One region of the Aquamicrobium sp. YD-1-mutant5 genome, then DNA from elsewhere that is predicted to be linked to it. Evidence: predicted binding sites of a transcription regulator. Region 1 holds the regulator's gene; each other region holds the start of a gene.
What was found. The regulator PhoB, encoded in region 1, activates phosphate uptake and scavenging genes when phosphate is short. The targets are predictions, from matches to a motif close to TGTCATNNANCTGTCAT.
Positions count from the first base shown of each region.

Region 2: the regulator PhoB is predicted to act here: its motif matches at 4,346-4,362, upstream of AC5XE7_RS13285 (alkaline phosphatase).
Region 3: the regulator PhoB is predicted to act here: its motif matches at 1,965-1,981, upstream of AC5XE7_RS02205 (alkaline phosphatase D family protein).
Region 4: the regulator PhoB is predicted to act here: its motif matches at 2,942-2,958, upstream of AC5XE7_RS14410 (BtaA family protein).

Region 1 covers NZ_JCAKKP010000003.1:97,303-103,169, reverse strand. Annotated here, with positions in the region: gene pstC (phosphate ABC transporter permease subunit PstC) at 1-737, shown strand, start outside; gene pstA (phosphate ABC transporter permease PstA) at 734-2,059, shown strand; gene pstB (phosphate ABC transporter ATP-binding protein PstB) at 2,076-2,897, shown strand; gene phoU (phosphate signaling complex protein PhoU) at 2,936-3,643, shown strand; gene phoB (phosphate regulon transcriptional regulator PhoB) at 3,666-4,355, shown strand; gene AC5XE7_RS04730 (ROK family protein) at 4,342-5,607, opposite strand; gene xylF (D-xylose ABC transporter substrate-binding protein) at 5,858-5,867, shown strand, end outside.
Region 2 covers NZ_JCAKKP010000008.1:126,224-132,090, forward strand. Annotated here, with positions in the region: gene AC5XE7_RS13270 (ABC transporter permease) at 75-1,334, opposite strand; gene AC5XE7_RS13275 (ABC transporter ATP-binding protein) at 1,349-2,014, opposite strand; gene AC5XE7_RS13280 (hypothetical protein) at 2,019-2,477, opposite strand; gene AC5XE7_RS13285 (alkaline phosphatase) at 2,546-4,294, opposite strand; TPP riboswitch at 4,451-4,553, shown strand; gene AC5XE7_RS13290 (ABC transporter permease) at 4,673-5,452, shown strand; gene AC5XE7_RS13295 (ABC transporter substrate-binding protein) at 5,449-5,867, shown strand, end outside.
Region 3 covers NZ_JCAKKP010000001.1:448,355-454,221, forward strand. Annotated here, with positions in the region: gene rnd (ribonuclease D) at 1-1,147, shown strand, start outside; gene AC5XE7_RS02200 (MAPEG family protein) at 1,189-1,611, opposite strand; gene AC5XE7_RS02205 (alkaline phosphatase D family protein) at 2,034-3,566, shown strand; gene AC5XE7_RS02210 (D-lyxose/D-mannose family sugar isomerase) at 3,597-4,286, opposite strand; gene AC5XE7_RS02215 (heme ABC transporter permease) at 4,327-5,079, opposite strand; gene AC5XE7_RS02220 (glucan ABC transporter ATP-binding protein/ permease) at 5,141-5,867, opposite strand, start outside.
Region 4 covers NZ_JCAKKP010000010.1:94,694-100,560, forward strand. Annotated here, with positions in the region: RNA gene rnpB (RNase P RNA component class A) at 1-85, opposite strand, end outside; gene AC5XE7_RS14390 (lytic transglycosylase domain-containing protein) at 145-759, opposite strand; gene AC5XE7_RS14395 (peptidoglycan recognition protein family protein) at 942-1,706, opposite strand; gene AC5XE7_RS14400 (TerB family tellurite resistance protein) at 1,703-2,422, opposite strand; gene AC5XE7_RS14405 (hypothetical protein) at 2,554-2,808, opposite strand; gene AC5XE7_RS14410 (BtaA family protein) at 3,007-4,254, shown strand; gene AC5XE7_RS14415 (class I SAM-dependent methyltransferase) at 4,278-4,913, shown strand; gene AC5XE7_RS14420 (serine hydrolase domain-containing protein) at 4,888-5,867, opposite strand, start outside.

The DNA of each region.
Region 1 (5,867 bases):
CGGGCGGCGCGACCGGTCAGTTCGGTCTGATCCCGCTGCTTGCCGGTACGCTTTACATCGCGCTGGTGGCCATGCTGTTCGCTGTGCCGGTCGGCCTGTTCGCAGCCATCTACATGTCGGAATATGCGTCCCGGAAAGTGCGCTCGATCGTGAAGCCGGTGCTGGAAGTGCTCGCCGGCATTCCCACCATCGTCTACGGTATTTTCGCCCTGGTGACGGTCGGTCCGCTGCTGCGCGACATTTCGGCGGCGCTGTCGGGCGGCCAGCCCTTCATCGCGGCGCAGAGCGTGCTGACGGCGGGTCTGGTCATGGGCATCATGCTCATCCCCTTCGTGTCCTCGCTCTCCGACGACATCATCAGCGCGGTGCCGCGTTCTCTCAATGATGGCTCGCTCGGCCTTGGCGCCACGCGCTCAGAAACGGTGCGCAACGTCATCCTGCCGGCAGCGCTTCCGGGTATCGTCGGCGCGCTGCTGCTGACGGCCTCACGGGCGATCGGTGAAACCATGATCGTGGTGCTTGCCGCAGGCGTGGCCGCCAACCTCACCATCAATCCGGGTGAGGCGATGACCACCATCACCGTCAAGATCGTCAACCAGCTGACCGGCGACCTTGAATTCACCTCGCCGCAGACGCTGGTGGCCTTCGCCCTCGGCATCACCCTCTTTGTCATCACGCTCGGCATGAATGTGCTGGCGCTCTACATCGTGCGCAAATATCGGGAACAGTACGAATGACCGACATCCCGTTCGACAACACCGTGACGGCCACCGCTCCGGCCCGCCGCGACATCGGCCTCAAGCGCCGCTACCGCGCCGAGCGCAGGTTCCGCTTCTACGGTATCGCGGCAATCGCCATCGGCATCTTTTTCCTCGGCGCCCTGATGTTCACGGTCATCAGGGGTGGTTATACCGCCTTCTGGCAGACCTCGATCAGCCTGCCGGTTACCTTTGATGCCGGCGTCATCGACCCGGAAGGCAAGCGCGACAGCGATGCCAATGTGCTGGCTACCGCCAACTATCCGCTGCTGGCGCGCAATGCTCTTGCCGCAAAGCTAGGGCTGGATGTCGAAGCCGAGGAGAACAGGGCTGACCTGCGCCTCCTGTCCGGCATGATCTCGCAGGGCGTGCGCACGCAACTCCGTGACATGGTGATCGCCGATCCGTCGATCATCGGCACCACGCAGAATGTGTGGGTGCTGGCTGCCGCGGACGTCGACTCCGCCCATAAGGGCCAGATCGACATGTCGGTTCCCGAGTCGCGCCGCAAGGTCAAGGACAAGCAGGTCGCCTGGATGAAGACCCTGACCGCCGACGGCGCCATGGTCGAGCGTTTCAACCGCGGCCTGTTCACCTTCGGCGCATCCAGCCGGCCGGAAACCGCCGGCATGGGCGTGGCGCTGATCGGCTCGGTCTACATGATGCTGATCGTTCTGGCGCTGGCGCTGCCGATCGGCGTGGCGGCCTCCATCTATCTGGAGGAGTTCGCCCCGAAGAACCGCTGGACCGACCTGATCGAGGTCAACATCAACAATCTGGCGGCCGTGCCTTCCATCGTGTTCGGTCTGCTCGGCCTTGCGGTGTTCGTGAACTTCATGGGATTGCCGCGATCGGCCTCGCTGGTCGGCGGTCTCGTGCTGACACTGATGACGCTGCCGACGATCATCATCGCCACCCGCGCGGCCCTCAAGGCTGTGCCGCCCTCGATCCGCTCCGGTGCACTGGGTGTCGGCGCCTCGAAGATGCAGACCGTGTTCCACCACGTTCTGCCGCTTGCAGCCCCCGGTATTCTCACCGGAACCATCATTGGTCTGGCGCAGGCGCTGGGCGAGACCGCTCCGCTGCTGCTCATCGGCATGGTGGCCTTCGTGGCCGACTATCCCGCCACGCCGATGGACCCTGCCACCGCGCTGCCCGTGCAGATCTACATGTGGGCGAACGAAGCCGAACGTGCCTTCGTGGAACGCACTTCCGGCGCCATCATCATCCTCCTGCTTTTCCTTGCCGCGATGAACCTGGCCGCGATCCTGCTGCGCCGGCGCTTCGAACGGCGCTGGTAATTAAGGAACAAAGATCGTGAACATTATGAGCGAAGCAACTCTGGAAAATGCCGTGAACGCCAAGGTGGCCGCCGTCAACGAACCCATCAAGATGCGGGGCGAGAAGGTCGGCGTCTTCTATGGCGACAAGCAGGCCCTGTTCGATGTGGATCTTCTGGTCCGCCAGAATCAGGTGACGGCGCTGATCGGCCCATCGGGCTGCGGCAAGTCCACCTTCCTGCGCTGCCTGAACCGCATGAACGACACCATCGACAATGCGCGGGTGGTGGGCAAGATCACGCTCGACGGCGAGGACATCTATGACCGCGACATCGACGTGGTGGAACTGCGGTCGCGCGTGGGGATGGTGTTCCAGAAACCGAACCCGTTCCCGAAGTCGATCTATGAGAATGTCGCCTATGGCCCGCGCATTCACGGTCTGGCCCGCAGCAAGGCCGACATGGATGCGGTGGTGGAATCGAGCCTGAAGCGCGCCGGCCTCTTCAACGAGGTCAAGGACCGCCTGCATGATGCCGGCACCGGTCTTTCCGGCGGTCAGCAGCAGCGCCTGTGCATTGCGCGCGCCATCGCCGTGTCGCCTGAAGTGATCCTGATGGACGAGCCCTGCTCGGCGCTCGATCCGATTGCCACCGCGCGCGTCGAGGAATTGATCGACGAGCTGCGCGAGAACTACACCATCGTCATCGTTACCCACTCCATGCAGCAGGCGGCGCGCGTCTCGCAGCGCACGGCCATGTTCCATCTCGGCAATCTCGTCGAGGAAGGCCCGACCGAGAAGATGTTCACCAACCCCGACGACAAGCGCACGCAGGACTACATCACCGGCCGGTTCGGCTGAGTCTTACTGCGGCCATTCCAACAGACGAGGAACGTATAATGGGTGCTCATACGGTGACCGCCTTCGACGACGATCTTGGCGAGATCGAAGGGCTGGTGCGTGACATGGTCAGCCTGGCCGGGTCCATGGTCGATGAGGCGACACAGAGTCTGATCGTGCCGGACAATGCGCTGGCCCAGCGCGTCATCTCCGAGGATGCGGTGATGGACGAGTTGCAGCGCCGTCTGGACGACCGCGCCATCACGCTGATCGGCAAGCGCCAGCCGATGGCGCAGGACCTGCGTGCCATCGTGGGCGCGATCCGCATGGCCGGCGATCTCGAACGCATTGGCGATCTGGCCAAGAACATCGCCAAGCGCGTCGATGCGGTGGGGCAGTCGAGCGTGCCGCGCGCCTTCGCCCGCTCCATCGAAGACATGTCCGAACTGGTTCTTGAGCAGGTGCAGGGCGTCATCGACGAATATGGCGCGCGCAACCCGGAAGGGCTGGTGCGGCTGCGCGACGAGGACGAGCTGGTCGACGTCAAATACACCTCTGTGTTCCGCGAACTGCTGACCTACATGATGGAGGACGCGCGCAACATCACGGCCTGCACGCATCTGCTTTTCTGTGCGAAGAACCTGGAGCGCATTGGCGACCACGTGACCAATATTGCCGAAAATGCCTATTATGTGCTGACCGGCGAGCAGTTGCCGGCTCATCGTCCCAAGCAGGACGAGACTGGCATACCGGCACCTGCGGTTTGAAGCAGGATCGAGGAGACGAAGCATGATCGCACCCCGCATCATGGTGGTTGAGGACGAAGAGCCGTTGGGCGTGCTTCTGCGCTACAACCTCGAAGCCGAAGGCTATCAGGTCGAGATCGTCACACGCGGTGACGAGGCCGAGTTGCGGCTGCAGGAAAATGTGCCGGACCTTCTGGTGCTCGACTGGATGGTGCCGGCGATCTCCGGCATCGAACTGTGCCGGCGCCTGCGCATGCGCGAGCAGACCGAACGGCTGCCCATTATCATGCTGACTGCGCGCGGCGAGGAAAGCGACCGGGTGCGCGGCCTTTCCACCGGCGCCGACGACTATCTGGTCAAGCCCTTCTCCATGCCGGAGCTGGTGGCGCGGGTAAAGGCGCTTCTGCGTCGTGCTAAGCCCGAGGTGCTGTCCTCTGTGCTCAAGGTGGGCGACATCGTGCTCGACCGCGAGCAGCACCGCGTCTACCGCAAGAAGAGCGAGATCCGGCTGGGGCCGACCGAGTTCCGCCTGCTCGAATTCATGATGCAGCATCCCGGTCGCGTCTTCTCGCGCGGACAGTTGCTGGACAATGTCTGGGGCGAGACGATCTACATCGACGAACGCACAGTGGATGTGCATGTCGGGCGGTTGCGCAAGGCGGTCAACACCGGCCGCATGCCCGACGTGATCCGCACCGTTCGCGGTTCAGGCTACGCGATCAGGGAAGAGTGACGGGCAGAGAAGAGTGACGCGCGGCCGGGCCGTCCTGCAGGGACCGTCCGCCGGCAAAAATCCTGTCATCGACGTAAGTCAGCGCGCGCATGGCACAGCCTTCGCGCAGCAGGGCGATCTGGTCCGGCTCGATGCTGAAGCTGATCGAGCCGGAATGCTGGCCGCCGGCAGTGCGCGCGATGGCATCGCGCAGGGCCGGTTCGATCAGGTCGAAGGCGGCTGCATTGAGGCCGACCAATGCCACCGGGGCAGGGTCGATAAGCGCAAACAGGCTGCCGAGGCCGAAGCCGAGCGCTTCGCCTGCGATGCGGAACGCCTCGCGCTCGCGCCCTTCATGGTCCCGGGCCGCGTCCGCCAGCGCCTGCATCTCCGCTTCCCCGATATCGCCCCGCGGTTCCTCGTTCTGGTCATGGCCGGCGGCGCTGCGCCAGATGGCGTAGCTTCCTGCATAGGCTTCGATACAGCCGCGCCGCCCGCAACGGCATAGCGCCCCGTCCGGCCTATGGATCATGTGCCCGAATTCGACGCCTGAGGAATGGGTGCCGGTGAACATCTCGCCCTTGAGCACCAGCCCCATGCCGATGCCGTGCGAGAGCAATATGGCGATGAAATCGTCGCGATAGCGGGCCGGATCGCGCCAGCGCAGCGCCTCGGCCATCATGTTGCAGTCGTTCTCCACCGTTACGGGAACAGAGAATTCCGCTTCCAGAATGTCGGCGAAGGGGATGTCCGTGTGCGGGGTGATCGGAGACCACAGCATGGAACGCGCTTCCGCGTCGGTGATGCCCTGAACGGCAAAGACGATACGCAATGGCGGGCCAGCCTTTGCGGCGGGGTGAGCAAGGCATCGTTGAAGCACTGCCACACATTCGCCGATCAGCGCCTCGCGGGAGAGGGCGCGCGTGTCGAGCCGCAACTGCTCTTCGTCCAGAACAGATCCCGAATAATCGAGCCGGACGGCGGAGAGGTTGTTGAGGGAAAGCATCAGCGTCACCACGCTGGCTGCTGCGGGGTCGAGTTCGAGCCCGATCTGGGGCCTTCCGCGTCTGAGGGCAGGGGCATCATCCTGTCGGGCCTCCGCCAGAATGCCCTCGGCGATCAGGTCGGCGGAAATAGCGGAGATGGTGGAATGGCTGAGACCCGTGATAGTCGTGATTTCGGTGCGGGAAACCTGTCCGCCACGCCGCGCGGCCGAAATCACCATGGCGCGGTTGCGCCGGCGCAGATCGTCGTGCCGCATGCCAACAGTCATTACTGTACTCTTCCTCCCTGCGTGCCGACGTTGAATAGCAGGCCGTGAACTTTGTCAGAAGCGGCGAAGGCTGTCATTATTTAATTCGGGTTTCGAAATAATTCACGGACGGTCAGAAAATCCGTTGACACGGTCAGGTCGTTGCGCCACATTTTTTCGAGGCTCGAAAAAAGTCCTTGCCCCGACTTGTTCACCGGCATGGCTTGTTCACGGGTCACAACGTCGCGCCCATGGGCGCAGGGAGGAAATCATGAGGAATT
Region 2 (5,867 bases), on a different contig from region 1:
CGTTTCGGCAAACGATGTCAATATCACATAAAGAAATGTTTATATCGTGATTTACTTTACTGGCAATACTCTTGCTAGGCGCGCAATGCCTGCGCCGGGCTCTGGCGATAGGCGATCAGCGCGGGAAGAAGGGTTGCAATGGCGCAGGCGAGCAACAGGCCGGCCAGCGTCCACAGGTCCGCCGTCTGGAATTCGACCGGCATGGCGACACCGCTGCTTTTAGCCAGATGCGAGGAGATTGCCCGTACGATGGCATAGCCGATCGCGAAGCCTGCAATGACGCCAGCCGCGACGAGCATGAAGACCTCCAGCCAGACCATGCCCATCACCACAGGCCGCGGCGCGCCGAAGGCCCGCAAGGCGCCGATCTGGCGCCGGCGCTGGAGAACGTGAACCGCCACCACCATGAGAATGGCGGCACCGACAAGCCCCTGCGCGCCCATAGCCACGAAGCCGAGAACACGGCGGGCATCACCCAGCGTGCCGTAGAGCCGCGTCAGCACCTCGCCGGGAAAGACGGCGAGCGTCGTTTCGGTGCGGTATTGCTGACGCAGATTGTAGGCATCGGCAATGCTCTTGGGCTTGACCAGAATGGCGGGAACGCCCGGATTGTCGGCGCTCAGCAACGCGGCCTCGTCGACCGGATCGCCCGCGAAGCCCGGCCCATGGTCGTGGCCGTGATCGTGCGGAACGTGAGCGACGGCGGCCAGCCCTGCCGTCTCCGCCTCGTGATCGTGGTCGGCATGTGCGGCCCACACGGACTGGATCGGCACCAGTATGGCCCGGTCCCACGGCGTGCCGGTTGGCGCCATGCGGCCGACGACGCGGTATTCCACATGCGCATGCACCTCGCCCGCCTCCCCGACGCTGCCATGAAATGGATGGAAGCTGTCGCCGATGTCGCGCGTCACCTGAGAGCCGACGATGGCGTCGCCCAGATGGCTGAAGCCCTCGCCCCCGGCCAGTCCGCCCAGCATGCCGATGGCATCGCCGGTGGTGCCGACGATGGGATAGCCGCCCACAAAGTCGCCGAAACCGACCGGGATGGCGTTTTCAACGCGCGGATCGGCGCGCAGGGCCGATAATGTCGCCGGCGGCAGCAGTTGCAGTGGTGCTGGCTGGAGAAAGATGGACGAGAGGATGAGCTGGGTTTCCGAACCGGCCGCGCCGACAACCAGATCGAAGGCTGCGGCGGCGCGGGCGCTGCCAAGCCGCAATGCGCGCTCCTGCAAGGTGACGGACACGCCGAGCGCCGTCGCCAGTGCGATCAGCAAGGCGAGAATGAGCGCACCGATCCAGTTGCGGCGCAGGTCGGCAAGAATGAAATGAAACATCCGGTATCAGATCCTCATGCAGCCAGACGGCCGTTTTCGAGCCGCAGCGTGCGACTCATGCGGCCGATCAGCCGCTCGTCATGGCTTGCCACGATCAGCGTGGAGCCCGCCTCTTCGGCCAGATCGACCAGCAGGCTGGCGACCGATGCGCCGGCTTCCGCGTCGAGACTCGCGGTCGGCTCATCCGCCACGATCACGCCCGGACGGCCGACCAGAGCGCGCGCCACGGCCACGCGCTGCATCTGGCCGCGCGACATCGTGCCGACGAGCTGACCGGGGCGCTGGATATCGACCCGCGCCAGCAGATCGCGGGCCCGCGCCTGCATCCCGTCTGGCAGGCGCAGATGCGACAGGCGCTGCGGCAAAAGCACATTGGCCTCGGCCGAAAGGCCGGGGAACAGATGAAAGTCCTGCATGACGAGGCCGACATTTCGGGCCCGCCAGCGATCGCGCCCACCTTCGGGCAGCGCTGCGATATCCTCTTCGTTCCAGACCACGCGGCCGGCTCCCGCCCGCTCCATGCCCGTCACGATGTTGATGAAGGTGGTCTTGCCCGACCCCGAAGGCCCCGCCAGAGCAACCATTTCCCCGGCTTCCAGCCGCAACCCGGCCAAATCGAGCGCTGGCACGGGAAGCCCCGGATAACGGACCTGAAGGCCTTCGACTGACAGAGCCTGCATCACGCTAAACCCTTCGGAAATCGGCGTTGACGATGCGAAGCAGGCTGACGAAACCCGTATCCGGATCGGTCCACGAACCGACTTCGAGCTTGCCGGAGACTTCGATGGTTGCATTTGCCTGTTCGAAGGTCTGGGCATGGTCGAGATAGACGACGATGATGTCGTCCGGCCAGTCCGCGTCCGACGAGCAGAACGGACACAGTGCCATCGGAATTTCAGTGAGCACGAAGAAATTGGCTTCCGCCTTCAGGGGCGGCGCCATGAAGCCGCGCATGGCGACCGGCTTGCCTTCCAGAGCCTTCACCTTGTCGGAGAAGGTCAGGCCCAGCACGCTGACCTTGCCATAGAGTTCATTGAAGGAAATCGGGCTCGGTGCCGAACGGGCCGGCCTTGCCGAAAGGCAGAGCGCAGCGGCACCGATCATGGCGAGCGCCTGCCGGCGATCCGGGGCGGTGAAGATCATCGCAGCCTCCTTGACTGAACGGGTGCAGGCCCGGAGATGATCCGGGCCTGCCGCTTCTTGTTTACGTGTTACTTTTTCTGCGTGGTACCAAGCGCCAGAGCGTCGGCCAGAACGCGGTAGACGTCGCTCTGCTCCATGTAGCCTTTGAAGTTCTCGGAGCCGGGGCCGGTCGCCTGCAGCACCACGTCGTCAACGGCGTGAACGCCGGTGTCGCCGTCACGCGGAATGTTGCCCTCCACGAACACCGCGCCGGGAACGTCCTTGTAGGCTTCGTTGGCGATGTACTTCTTGTTCTCGTCCTGAATGGCCGGAACGAACGGGCCGTCGAGCTTCGGACGGAAGGTTTCGTAGTGGTCGGGACCATTGTTGGCGGCCAGGAACAGACGGCGCGAGACATCGACGCTGTCGGGATAGCCGTCACCGTTGGAATCGACGTAGTTCGGGAAACCGGCCTCGGCATAGGTGCCGACCTTCTCGCGCATCTCGTCGCCGGGCTTCTCGTCATCGACCGTGCCGATGATGGAAACGCCATGGGTGTGGTCGCCGGTGACGACGATCAGCGTATCGGGGTTCTTCTCGGCGAATTCGCGGGCAACGCCGATCGCTTTGTCGAACTCGATGGTGTCCACGATGGCGCGGTCCCAGTCGAGCGGATGGGACATCTTGTCGATATTGGCGCCTTCCACGACGAGCACGAAGCCTTCGGCGTTCTTCTCAAGCTGGCCGATGGCGGCCTTGGTCATATCGACCAGACCGGGCTGCTCGGGAAACTTCCCGACAGTGCCCTTCTTGAGGAACTCACGGTCGAGGGTGGTGTCCATGTTGCCGGTGTGGAAGAGGCCCAGAACCTTGCCGGTGTTGGAGCCGGCGGCGGCCTCAAGCTCGCCCTTCGTGGTGGCCAGCGTATAGCCGGCGTCCTTGAAGCCCGCAACGTGATCGGTGTCGTCCTTGCGCTTCGAGCCGGCAACGGACTGCGGCAGGAAGTAGGCCGAACCACCGCCAAGGATGACCTCCGGCTTCAGATCGAAGATCTGAGTGTTGATGGCCGCCTTCTCGGCGCGGCGACGGGTGTGGGAAAAGAGCGCTGCCGGCGTCGCGTCCTGAAGCTCGGACGTCGTTACGATACCGACCGATTTGGAAGTCTGACGGCGCAGGGCCTCGACCAGCGTCTCGACCTTCGGGTCGTCGAACGGATCGGCGGTACGGTCAGCGTAGACGCCGATCGCGTTCACGGCGCTCTTGTGGCCGGTCATGTAAGCCGACATGGTGTTGGCGCTGTCGGTGGCGATCGCTTCGGTGGACGAGGTGCCGATGAAGGCCATGCGATCGAGATCGTCCATGTGAAGGCGGCCATTGGCCTTACCTTCGGTCATGCCCTTCGACATGATGCGGGCGGCAGTGCGGTGGGCGACCGAGAGGCCATCGCCGAGGAAGAAGATCACGTTCTTCGCTTTCGGCTCGGCAGCGGTGCCGTAAACTTCCCAGGTCACGGTTTTCTCATCGTCGCCGGCCTTGGCGATCACGGTGTAGGTGCCGGGCTCGGTGATCGTCACGCCTTCCAGACGCACGGCCGAAGCCTCGACGCCGTCTTCCTTCTCGATGAAGGTGGCTTCCTTGCCAAGAACTTCCGCGGCCGGCTTGCCGTTGATGGTGACGGTGACATCGGAACCCGCAACAACACCATCGAACTCGACTTTCACGTCGAAGGGCGAAGCGGTGAGAATCGTTGCCCTGTCGAGCGGGTAGACCGTGGCGGCGCCGGCAACGGCCGGAACCAGTATGGTTGTTGCGGTCAGAATGGCGAGTAGGCTTCGCATGATCGGGTTCTCCGTAAACTCAAAAAGAGACCCGCTAGCTAGGACCCGCACGTTACAGCGCGATGACAGCTCGCGATCAGGCTGATGACAGCCCCTTCCGTTCTCTGGCCAGCGGCAACGTCGCTTGACAGAACCGGGCGCTTGAAACATAGATGGCTTCATTCCGAGGGGGGCGCCGTACGGCGCTGAGATGGCAGTGAGCCGGACCCTTGAACCTGATCCGGGTTATGCCGGCGTAGGAACGGAACAAGGGCCTTCGGGCAATCCTGCCAATTCTTCGCACACCTGGATCTCCATGATGACAAGTCGGGAGATCGCCATGCAGCATCGATACGAATTCCGCCCGCCGACACGATTCCGCTTCTAGGGAATCGCGACATGCCGGCTGTTCTGGCAGCATTGCGCACCACGCTGGTGCTGGTGGCCTCATGGCAGGCAATCGTCATGGCCTTTGCCCCGCCGCGCTACATATTGCCAGCGCCGCTGGACGTCGCGGCCGCCTTCCAGCGGCAGCCGCTCTATCTTTTCGACAACATGCTGGTGACGCTGTCCGAGATCGCCGCCGGATTCGTCACTGGTACGCTCGCAGGCGTGGCGACCGCGCTTGCCATCGCCAGCTTTCCGCGCCTTGGCCGCGCGGTCTGGCCCGTGGTGCTGGTTCTGCAAGCCTTTCCGGTCTTCGTCATCGCGCCGCTCCTGGTGCTGTGGTTCGGCTTCGGCATGAGCTCCAAGGTGGTGATGACGGCGCTCATCATCTTCTTTCCCGTCGCCTCCGCCTTTGCGGACGGGCTGCGGCGCACGCCACCCGAAATCGTCGATGCCGCCGCCCTCACCCCCGCCAGCCACCGCCAGACGCTGTTTCTGCTGCGCGTGCCGCTGGCGATTCCCGCACTGGTTTCCGGGTTGCGGGTTGCCGCGCCGCTTGCTCCACTCGGAGCCGTGATCGGTGAATGGGTGGGTGCATCGGCGGGGCTCGGCTTCGTCATGGTTCAGGCCAATGCCCGCATGCAGACCGACACCATGTTCGCGGCCATGGCCGTCATCGCCGTCCTCACCCTCCTGTTGCGGCGGGCCGTCGATGCCCTCGCCCCCCTTCTCACGCCGTGGGCGCGCGAAGGCGAATTCTCTCCCCATCATCAGCAAAGGAAATCCTCATGATCCGATCCTGCGCGCTCGCGCTTCTGCTTTCCGTCGCCACGGCGGGTGCCGCCCATGCGGCCGACAAGCTCACCGTGATGCTGGAATGGTTCGTCAATCCGGACCATGCCCCGCTGGTGGTGGCGAAGGAGCTCGGCCTGTTCGAGGAAGCGGGACTTGAGGTGGAGTTCGTGCCTCCTGCCGATCCCTCGATCGTGCCACGCGCGGTGGCCTCCGGCAAGGCCGAGATCGGCATCCACTATCAGCCCAATCTCTATCTCGACCATGATGCCGGCGTCTCGCTGGTGCGCTTCGGCACACTGGTCGAGACCCCGCTCAACACGCTCACGGTTCTGGCCGACGGGCCGATCAGGGAGTTGAAGGATCTCGAGGGCAAGAAGATCGGCTACTCGGTTTCCGGCTTCGAGGACGCCAT
Region 3 (5,867 bases), on a different contig from region 1:
CCTTATTACCACGCAGAGCGAACTCGAGAGCGCCATTGAAAGACTCGAGCAATCGGACTTTGTCACCGTTGACACGGAGTTCATTCGGGAAACAACGTTTTGGCCGGTGTTGTGCCTGATCCAGATGGCGGTTCCGGGCTTTACCGCGCTTGTTGATCCGCTGGCGCCCGGCCTCGACCTGAAACCCTTCTTCAGGCTCATGGCCAATGAGAATGTGGTCAAGGTCTTCCACGCAGCGCGGCAGGATATCGAGATCATCGTTCATCAGGGCGATCTGGTGCCCTCCCCGATTTTCGACACGCAGGTGGCTGCGATGGTGTGCGGGTTCGGTGATGCCGTCTCCTATGATCAGCTCGTCCAGAAGATCACCGATGTCAGGCTCGACAAATCCTCCCGCTTTACCGACTGGCGCTATCGCCCGCTTTCGGAAAAGCAGCTGGAATATGCCCTCGCGGACGTCACACACCTGATCGACGTCTACAAGCATCTGACGGCCCAGCTTGAGCGCGAGGACCGCGCACACTGGCTGAAGGAAGAGATGCAGGTTCTGACCTCGCGCGAGACCTATGATCCGCATCCGGACGATGCCTGGAAGCGCCTGAAGATGCGCGTGCGCAAGCCGCAGGAACTGGCGATCCTGAAATCGGTCGCCGCATGGCGCGAGCGCGAAGCGCGCGAACGCGACGTGCCGCGCGGCCGGATCATCAAGGATGACGCCATTTACGAGATCGCCCAGCAGGCCCCGCGCGACAGTGATGCGCTCGGTCGCCTGCGGACCATTCCCAAGGGCTGGGAACGCTCGTCGACCGCCGTGGCTTTGCTGGCAGCGGTGAATGCCGCCCTTGCCGTGCCGAAGGATGAATTGCCAAAGCTGCCGAAACAGCAGCAGCAGCCGGAGGGCACCAATGCCGCGGCCGAATTGCTGAAAGTGCTTCTGAAGATCATCGCCGAACAACAAGGCGTTGCCGCCAAGGTGCTGGCGTCGAGCGATGACATCGACCAGATCGCCGCTCATGGTGAGAAAGCGCAGGTACCAGCTCTGCAGGGCTGGCGGCGGGCAGTGTTCGGCGATAAGGCGCTGCGTCTCGTGCGTGGCGAAATCGCCATCAAGTTCGAAAAGCGCAAGATCGTGCTGCTGGAAGTCTGAGCCGGATACTGCCGGATCAGGATACGGTGGTCTGAACTCTCTCAGACTGCTCCGGCCAGATGCAGGGCAAACCACGCCCACAAAAGCACCAGCACCAGAAAGCCGCCGCCGAACAGCATGCCGCGCCGCGAAACGCGGTTGCTGGTTACATGCTCGAACGCGTGCGCGTAGCGCAGCAGCACGAACAGCCAGGCCAGTATCACGGCAATCCATGACACGCCCGCCGTCACATAAAGCGCCAGACAGACGGCATGGAACAGAACCGGAAGCTCGAACTGGTTCATGATGTTGTTCGACACGGCGGCGCTGACTTCCGGCTCGCCGCCGGAGCGCAGCTTCCACTGGCCGCGTGCCACTGAACCGTTCAGCATCGCCTGCCGGCGGCGCATGCCCAGCAACGCATACATGATCGCCACCAGCGCGAAATGCGCCACCATCGGCCACAGAATTGCGATCGGGTTCATGTCGTCAAATCCACGTTGCGGGCCGCGCCCGGCTGGCATGCCCAGTGTCAGGATAATTCAGTTTGCCTTCTCACATCTAATCACAGCTCACCGGATTATAAAAGAAATCCTCATTCATCCTTCGGAGCGTTGTACTCCGCCGATTTTGATAAAGACGGATTTTAAATTAAAACAAATATTGTTCATGTATATATAATTACTAATGATATTTTTAATGCAAAAATGAATGAAAATTACGCGAAAATCCCAATGATAACCGATTTCTGATTTTAAAATTTTATATGTTGTTCTGAAATATGGAGTTGGCGGCAGATCAAGAGACATTCTTGCATCGACGACACACCGTATAGCTCTGTCATGGGAGTGTTATCTCGCGGCGTTAGGTGCCGTTGCAGCGTAACTGCCAGCCTAAAGCGAGCCCCATGACCATCCTTCAACGACGCCAGTTTATTGCCGGTACGGCAGCGGCTCTCATGGCCCCTGCGGTCTTTGTGAACCGCACCGCCGCTCAAACGCCTGCGGCGTCCTTCTTTCCGTTTTCGGTGGCCAGCGGTGATCCGACCGCCAACAGCGTGGTGCTATGGACGAAACTGGCCAGAGCCGCCGATGATCTCGAACTCCTCTCCGGACTGCCGATCGATGTGGAATGGATTGTGGCCGAGGACGAGCGCCTGTCGACGGTCGTTCGCAGCGGTACAGGCAGCGCATTGCCGGAATATGGGCATTCGGTCCATGTCGATGTTCAGGGTCTGCGCCCCGATCGCTGGTATTGGTATGCGTTTCGCATTGGCGGTGAGATGAGCCCCATCGGCCGGACGCGCACATTGCCGGCCGCGGATGCGCTGGTGTCACGGTTTCGGTTCAACGTCGTCTCCTGCCAGCACTGGGAAAACGGCTTCTTCGACGCCTATGACGGCATGGCCGACGACGATTCTTCGCTGGTGCTGCATCTGGGCGATTACATCTACGAAGTCGGCCGTGGTGGCGTACGTACGCACGAGACCGACAAGCCGCTCAGAACGCTCGACGACTATCGCCGTCGTCATGCGCTCTACAAGACCGATGCGGCTCTGCGGCGCGCGCACGAGCGATTGCCGTTCATGGTCACGCTCGACAACCACGATGCGCTGACCGAAGACTCCAGCGACGCCGGGGAACTGGCGCGTCGCGCCGCCGCGTATCATGCCTGGTACGAGTTCCAGCCGGTGCGCCATGCGCCTGCCCTGCACTCTCCGACCATGCCTGTCTTGCGGGGTCTCAATATTGGCGACCTGCTGCGGGTCAGTATTCCGGATACCCGCCAGTTTCGTGATTCCGAAAGTGTCTGCGCTGCCGGATCCGACAAGGATTTCGCCTTTGGCGTGTTCCAGAAGCCGTGCGAGGCAGCCGAAGATCCGCAACGTTCCATGCTGGGCGTCGCGCAGGAAAACTGGCTGGATGCGCGCCTTTCGGGTTCGCAGGCGAAATGGAACGCCATCGCGTCAACCGTGATGATGAGCACCTTCGACATGGATCACGAAGGCGAGCTGTATCGCTATTTGCAGTCGTGGGACGGCTATCCGGCCGCCCGGCAACGCATTCTGGATCGCATTGAAGGTTCCAGGGTCTCAAATCCGGTTTCGATCGCAGGTGACATTCATTCAACGCTGGTTTCGGAAGTCACCCGCCGCGCGGGCGAGGAGCCCGGCAGGTCGCTGATGACGGAATTCGTCGGCACCTCGATCAGCTCGCTCTGGCCGGAACCTCTGGCCAGGCCGATGCATGATGCCCTGCCCGCCAATCCTCAGGTTCGCTACTATGAGAGCCAGAAGCGCGGCTACATGCATTTCGACGTAACGCCGGAAAGCCTGAACGTACAGATGCGCGCAATCGACCGCACCGACCAGCCCGGCGGCACCGTCCATACCGACAGGACATTTGTTGTCGAGAATGGGCAGGTGGGCGCAAAGTCTTAAAGCGCGCGGCAATGGAGCTGGCAGTGCGTACTACCGCGCCAGCCAGCGCTCATAGTCCGAAACCAGAAGGTGAACCGGCTCTACATCTTCCTCGATCTCGGAAAACCGGCCGATAGGGTCGCGGAAGATGTTGTCGGTGAGGTCGTCGTTGACGGTGGAGACCTCGCCGATCAGAATGTCGCCGCCCTCGCCCCAGAACGCGTGCCATACGCCCGGCAGCAGGGTCACGCTCTCACCGGGATCGAGCTTCAGAAGACCGCCGGGGGGAAGCCTGCGAATGGTGCCGTCGACGGGAACGGACACTTCGGCATGTGCATCTATCCCACCCTCGGTGTCGGGCATGAACAACTCCAGCACGAGCTTGCCGCCGCCGCGGTTGATGATGTCCTCCGCCTTGATGACATGGCGGTGCATGGGTGAGATCTGGTCCCTGCGCGAGATCATGATCTTTTCGGCATAGAGCATGCCGGCACCCTTGCTCATATCCTCGAAGCAGCCATTGCGGACCGTGAACAGGAAGAGCCCTAGCTCGTCGAATTTCCCCTGTCCGTAATCGGTGATGTCCCAGCCCAGCCGGGCATCGAAGACACCAGCAGATTCCGCCCCGCGCCGCTTCATTTCTTCGGGGGACCAATAGGCGAACGGCGGCAGGACATAACCGAAGGAGCGGATGAAGGCGTCGCCCTCACGGATGATTTCATTCACTCCAGAGCGCTTCATGATCCCTCCCCGTCAGTGTTTTTTGCCAGCGTCCCGAAGGTCAGCGCTCTCCGCGAGCAGCCAGCCTTCGCATGGAAGCGATACGCCGTCGGCTGATCTCGGTGCGCATGGCCATCATGTGCAGTGTGAAGAAAAGCAGCGTGAAGCCGATCGCCATGATCAGAAGGGGCCTCAGCAGGCTCCCGTCAATGGTCGGCCCGTCGACACGGAACACGGAAGCCGGCTGATGCAGCGTGTTCCACCAGTCCACCGAGAACTTGATGATCGGAATGTTGACGAACCCGATCAATGTGATGATCGCCGCCGACCATGCCGCCTTGCCCGAATCTTCCAGCGCGCGCGTCAGCGCGATGATGCCGAGATACATCAGGAACAGCACGAATACGGAGGTCAGGCGCGCATCCCACACCCACCATGTGCCCCACATGGGCTTGCCCCAGATGGACCCGGTAATGAGCGCCAGCGCGGTGAAGCACGCACCGATGGGCGCTGCCGACTTCAGAGAGACATCGGCGAGCGGGTGGCGCCATACCAGCGTGCCTATCGCGGAGGCAGCCATGAGCGCGTAGCACATCATGGAAAGCCAGGCGAACGGCACGTGAATGTACATGATGCGCACCGTCGTGCCCTGCTGGTAATCCTCGGGTGCGGCAAAGCTCATGTAGAGGCCGATCGCCAGAACAAGGCATGCTGCACCCGCCAGCCATGGAACAGCTCTGTTCGCAAAGCTGACGAAACGCGTCGGATTGGCGAGGTCCATCCAGCTGGCAATGCGGGTGCGTGAAACTGTCATGACAAGCTACATAACCTTGCCCTGCGCCGCGGGCAACTGCGACGCAAAGGCCGGTGCTTCGTCAGGCAGCAGCGTCCTCCTTCACCGGCGATATCCGGGACAGACGACGCACCTCCTCGTCATTGAGCAGTCCGCCTGCCCGCAGCAACGAAGCGAAGCGGCCATTGCGCAGGGACAATTCCGCAAAGCCGCCCATCTCGACGACCCTGCCCTTGTCCATGAACACCACAAGATCGGCATCCCTGACGGTGGTCAGGCGGTGGGCGATGATGAAGGTGGTGCGGTCACGGCGCAACTCGTCGATCGCCTGCTTCACACGCTCTTCCGTTTCCACGTCAAGCGCGCTGGTGGCTTCGTCCAGAACGAGGATCGGCGCATTTTTCAGCACAGCCCGGGCAATGGCGATGCGCTGGCGTTCGCCGCCCGACAATTGCCCGCCGCGCTCGCCGACAATGGTGTCGTAACCTTCGGCCTTGGAAAGAATGAAATCCTGTGCCGCCGCTGCCTCTGCCGCCGCGTGGATTTCCTGATAGGTGGCGTCAGCCTGCCCGATGCGGATGTTGTCCTCGATCGAGCGGTTGAGCATGCCGGCATCCTGAAAAACCGTGGCGATGCAGTTTCTGAGCGACGACGTGGAGACGCTTCGCGTGTCGATGCCATCGATCAGGATGCGACCTCGCTGCGGCGTGAACACGCGCTGCAGCATATTGATGAGCGTGGTCTTGCCCGCACCGGTCGGCCCGACGATCGCGACTGTCTGGCCGGCGCCCACCTCGAAGGTGACATTG
Region 4 (5,867 bases), on a different contig from region 1:
AGCCGGCACCGTGTTTCCATGGAGCCCGGACTTTCCTCACCCGCAGCCTTTCGGCTCCTGCTGGTGCGGCCGCCCGGCCGGCTGGCAGTTGCGTATAAAGGTGTTCCGCCGCCAAAACGCAATAGAAAAGCAGCCTCTTCCCCGTTAACTCGACGGCACCAGCGAAGCCATGTGCACCTTCACCTTGCTGCAATAGGCCGAGGAAACGGGATTCATGCGCTTGGCGGCATGGCCGGCATTGTATTTCAGGATCGTGCCACAGGTGGTTCCGCCGCCGAGGCTGTGCGCCATGGCCAGATATTTCATCCCGTATTTTATGTTGGTTTCCGGGTTGAAAAGCCCCTTCGACGAGCCGCTGTAACCCATCATGCGCGCGGTTGAAGGCTTGATCTGCATCAGGCCGACCTCGCCGGAACTGCCCACCACATTGGGGCGATAATTGCTTTCCACCTTGATGACGGCATGCGCAAGCGAAACCGGCACGCCATAGCTGGCGGCATATTTGCTGATCAGCGTGGAATAGCTGGTTCCCGAAACCGCCGCGGCCTTGCCTGCCTTGCGGGCGGAGCGCTTCTTTCCCGTAGAAGGTTTTGCCCTGGTGGAAGCAGCCTTCCGGGGCGTTTCGCTGTTCTCTGCTTTCTTTACGAGAAGTCCGCGCCCTCCCAGTTGCGGATCGAAACGGTCGGCCTTTACCGGACCAGAAGCAATAGCGAGCATAGCGGCAGCAACAGCCGCCGTGAAAACGGTTATTTTTGTCATTTTATCCTGTTCAGTATCGGCGCACGAAGAACAACGTGCGCACTGGATATGATGCGACCGGGAGTTATTTTCCGGGAGGACCGATCAGCTTGGGCATTCCTCTGAAGGGCGATGCCGGAGCAAAAATGGCAAAGTCGTTCAATTAAAATTACACTATATTACGAAGTGCAATTTATTATAATCTAATCAATACCTTGCGCGATGGAAGCGAGCAGCCGCTCTAGCGTCCTCAAAGTGGAACCATCGGCAATTCCGTCGACAATGCGGCGGCGGAAGTGGCGCTGGAAGGCCTCCACGACGATGCGCGTCTGCGCGTCGTAGATCCCGGTGATCTCCACGCCATAGCCGTAGAGCGCCAGCATGGATTGCAATTTCTCGACATCCGGTCCTGCATCGCCCTCGGCAAGCACCGGGCCGGCGCGCACCGGCGAAGGCGGCACCAGATGGCCGACGCCTTCCCCGAACAGCCGCTTCCACGGAAATTTCTCGCCCGGATCGACCTTGCGGCCGGGAGCGATGTCGGAATGAGCGAGCACTCGTTCCGGCCGCACCTTGTGGCGCTGCATGATGCCCCTGCACAAGGCGATGACGGCATCGATCTGCCGCTTCGGAAAACGCGGATAGCCCAGCGCATGGCCCGGATTGACGATCTCGATCCCGATGGAGGTGGAATTGATGTCGCTCACGCCCCGCCACGAGCTTTTGCCGGCGTGCCAGGCGCGGTCGCTTTCGCGCACCATCTGCACGATGCGCCCATCCTCATGCACCAGATAATGCGATGAAACCTCGCTCTCGGCATCGCAAAGCCGCACCTCGGCCGCATGGCCGCTCTCCATGCCGGTATAGTGCAGGATGATCATGTCAGCCCGCATCCCTTCGCGCCGCGGGCCGAAATTGGGCGAGACCCTGATTTCGGCACCGGCATGATCGGGGGCGAAACCGCTCATGCCGCCTGCAGGCTCCGCTCGATCAGCTCATAGGCGGCATTGATTGCCGCCAGCCGTGTGGTGGCGATGGCTATGAACTCCTGCGGCAGCCCCCGGCCGATCAGCCTGTCGGGATGATTCTCCGCCACCAGCTTGCGGTAGTGCCGCTTCACCTCGGCCAGCGGCTGCCCGCGTTCGATGCCCAGCACGATATACGGATCGGCCGTTCCCAGTTCGACATGGCGCGACAGGATCGTCTGGTAATGATCCTCGGCGATGCTGAAAATCTCGGCCACCCGGCGCAGAAAACCTTCCTCGCGCTCGTGCAGCACCCCATCAGCGGTCGCGATGTGGAACAGCCCGTCGAGGATGTCTTCCAGCATCATGCAGTTGGGGCCGCCACTGCCGCACAGCCCCGCCATCTGGCGTGCATAGACCTCGAAGCCAGCGGTATCCTGCTTGGCCAGATCATAGAGACGCGCGACATTGCGCGCTTCCTGCGGCGGCACCTCGAAAATCGCCTGAAAGGCCCGCACCTCGTCCTGCGTCACCACGCCGTCCGCCTTGGCCATCTTGGCCGAGAGCGCAATCATGGCCACGGAAAAAGCCACCTTGCGCCGTAGCTCGGGATCACCGGCGAACAGGGTACGGACGGCCTCCACCATGTCGGCCACGCCGTGAGCCGTAGAGGAGGAAAGGCGCTGAATGAAATCGCCGATGCGGTTCCAGATGGACATGGTGGCTGTTTAGAGCCTTTCGCGCGCACAGGGAAGCATGCTGTTTCCCCTTATGGCTCCCATGACCACCCTGCCCGACGAAAAAGGGCCGGCAACGCCGACCCTTTGCAACCGTAACGGTTGTGGAAATATTATTCGGCCGGCGCCGGCATCACGGGATCAACCTGCGAACCGCTGTCGCTCGGGGCCGGAGTAATGCTCTGCGTGGTGGAACCGTCCGTGGCGGGCGGCGGCGCGGCAGGCGCGGTCGCATCAGGCGCAACAGGCTGCTCGGCGGCCGGCGGCGTGGTGCTCTGGGTGGTGGTCGCATCGGAACCGCTGTCACTGCAGGCGGCAACGCCGAAAAGCGCCACGGCGGAAATCGATGCAAGAACGAGCTTCTTCATGTTTCAGTCTCCTTACAAACACCCCCGCCTTCCCTGGCGGTTGCGAATGTAATGCCGAAAGGCGCTATCTGTTTCATAACGTTGCGTTTCGTTCTGTAACAGCGCTCCCTTTCTCCGCGCTCTCTTCATCCATCGTCACGTGCCTGTCATTGCCCTGCGATACCCGCTGTGCCCACAACCACAGGGGAGAATCTTTTCATGACCGACGTTTCAGGCGAACTGGTTTTCCGGCGCGGCAAGGAAGTTGGCAAAGCCGTTTGCCGAAATGGTGCCCTCTCCCGCGACGGCCTGTCGGAGCGCCTGTTCGCCCTGCTGTTTTCCGGCCTGGTCTACCCCCAGATCTGGGAGGATCCCGAAACGGACATGGAGGCGATGCAGCTCGGTGAGGGCCATCGGGTCGTCACCATAGCCTCCGGCGGCTGCAACATCCTCGCCTATCTCACCCGCTCCCCGGCCAGCGTCGAGGCGGTGGACCTCAATGCGGCCCATGTCGCGCTGAACCGCATGAAATTCGCCGCGGTCCGCCACCTTCCCTCCCATGGCGACCTGTTCCGCTTCTTCGGCGAGCCGGGCAATGATCACAATGCTCACGCCTATGACGCCTTCATCGCCCCGCATCTCGATCCGGCCAGCCGCCAGTACTGGGAAAAGCGCAACTGGCGCGGCAGGCGGCGCATCGAGTTGTTCAACGGCAATTTCTACAATGCCGGCCTGCTCGGCTTCTTCCTGTCGGCCGGCCATCGCATCGCCAGATGGCAGGGTGTCGATCCAGCCGAAATCATGCAGGCCAAAACGCCTGAAGAGCAGCGCCGCTTCTTCGAGGGGCGGCTCGCTCCCCTCTTCGACCGGCCGCTGCTGAAATGGATCACCTCGCGCAAATCCTCCCTGTTCGCGCTCGGCATCCCGCCCGCCCAGTACGACGCGCTGCTCGCCTGCGGCGACGGCTCGATGGCCGGGGTGCTGCGCGCCCGGCTTGAAAAGCTCGCCTGCGACTTTCCGCTGAAGGATAACTACTTCGCCTGGCAGGCCTTCGCCCGCCGCTATCCCGCCGCTGGCGAAGGTGCGCTGCCCGATTATCTGGTGGCAGCCCGCCACGAGGTGGTGAAACGCAACATCGGCCGCGCCAGCATCAACCATGTCAACATGACCGACTATCTGGCCGCAAAGCCGGATGGATCAGTCGACCGCTTCGTGCTGCTCGACGCGCAGGACTGGATGACCGACGCGCAGCTCAACGCGCTGTGGGCGCAGATCACCCGCACCGCGGCACAAGGCGCGCGCGTGATCTTCCGCACGGCCGCAGAACCCAGCGTCCTGCCCGGGCGCGTGGCTGCGGAACTGCTCGACCAGTGGTCCTATGAAGAAGAAGCGTCCCGCGCCTTCTGCAGGACCGACCGTTCGGCCATCTATGGCGGCTTCCACCTCTATGTGAAGGACGGGCAGTGAGCACCGGCAGCCATGCCGCGCTCATGGACGGCATCTACCGCCGTCAGCGGCACATCTATGACCTGACCCGCAAATACTACCTCCTCGGCCGCGACCGGCTGATCGAGGGGCTGGACGCGGCACCCGGCGACACCGTTCTGGAACTTGGATGCGGTACGGGACGCAACCTTGCGGTCGCGGCCACACGCTATCCGCAGGCGCGCTTCTTCGGCCTCGACATCTCCGCCGAGATGCTGTCGACCGCCAGCGCAGCCCTTGCGCAGAAGGGGCTGGCAAGCCGTGTCACGCTGGCCGTTGGCGATGCCACCGACTTCGATCCCGAAAGCCTTGTCGGCTCCGGCCGTTTCGATCGCATCTTCCTCTCCTATTCCCTCTCCATGATCCCCGGATGGCAGCAAGCCATCTCCGCCGCGCTCGCGGCGCTGGCGCCGGGCGGCTCCCTGCACATCGTGGATTTCGGGCGTCAGGAACGCCTGCCCCGCTGGTTTCGGGCCGTCTTGCGCAACTGGCTGGCCCGGTTCCACGTCACGCCGCGTGATTCTCTGCGCGAAGTTCTGGAATCGGAATCTGCGAAGCGGGGCGCAAGCCTCTGCTTTGAAAGCCTTTATCGCGGCTATGCCGTGCGCGCGGTGGTCACTGCACGTCACCTGCCGTCGTAAGCGCGGTCGCAAGGGCGGCCACAAGCAGCTCGGAGCCATACCCGGCTGCCCTCGGCGTCAGCCCCATGCGCACGACCACCATGCGGCGCGACGGGATGACGGCAATTGTCTGCCCGTCATGCCCCTTCAGCCAGAATGTGTCGGCGGGAACACCCATCCGCGAGCCATTGCCGCCCGGTGCCTCCAGCCACAGCTGCCCCCTGCCATAGACGCCGTTGGACGCGGGCGCGGGCTCTCGCATCCACGACACGAAGCCGGCGGGCAGGATCCTCTCGCCGCTCCACACGCCATCATCGAGCAGGAACTGCCCGAACCGCGCCCAGTCACGCGCCGTGGCATAGATGTAGGAAGATCCGACGAAGGTGCCCCTTGCATCCGCCTCGATCACCGCGCTCGACATGCCGAGCGGCCCGAACAGGGCGCGGCGCGGCCATTGCAGCGCCTGCTGCGGATCGTCCTGCGCCTGCTGCCACAGCCGCGACAACAACACCGAGGTGCCGCTCGAATAGGAGAATGTGTCTCCCACGCGCCCGCCGAGTTCCTTCGTGGCGGCGAAGCCTGCCATGTCCGGCTCCAGATAGAGCATGCGGGTCACGTCGGCGACGGCGCCATAATCCTCATTGAAGACGAGCCCGCTCGACATCGCCATCAGATCGGCGATCGTGATGTCCGCCCGCCCGTCGCCGTCCCAACCGGAAAATAGATGGCTGGCCTCCACGCGCATCCGTCCCTCCCTTATCAGGGTGCCTATGATGGCGGCGTTCACCGTCTTGGACATCGACCAGCCAAGCAGCGGCATCTTTTCTGAAAAACCCGCGCCGTAGCGCTCAGCCACGATCTTCCCGTCCTGCACCACGACGATGGCACGCATTCCCGGCCCCGCCAGATTGTCGTCGCCCACAATGGCGGCGATTTCGGGCAAAGCCGGCCCGGCCCCCTCCCCCGCAGGCCACG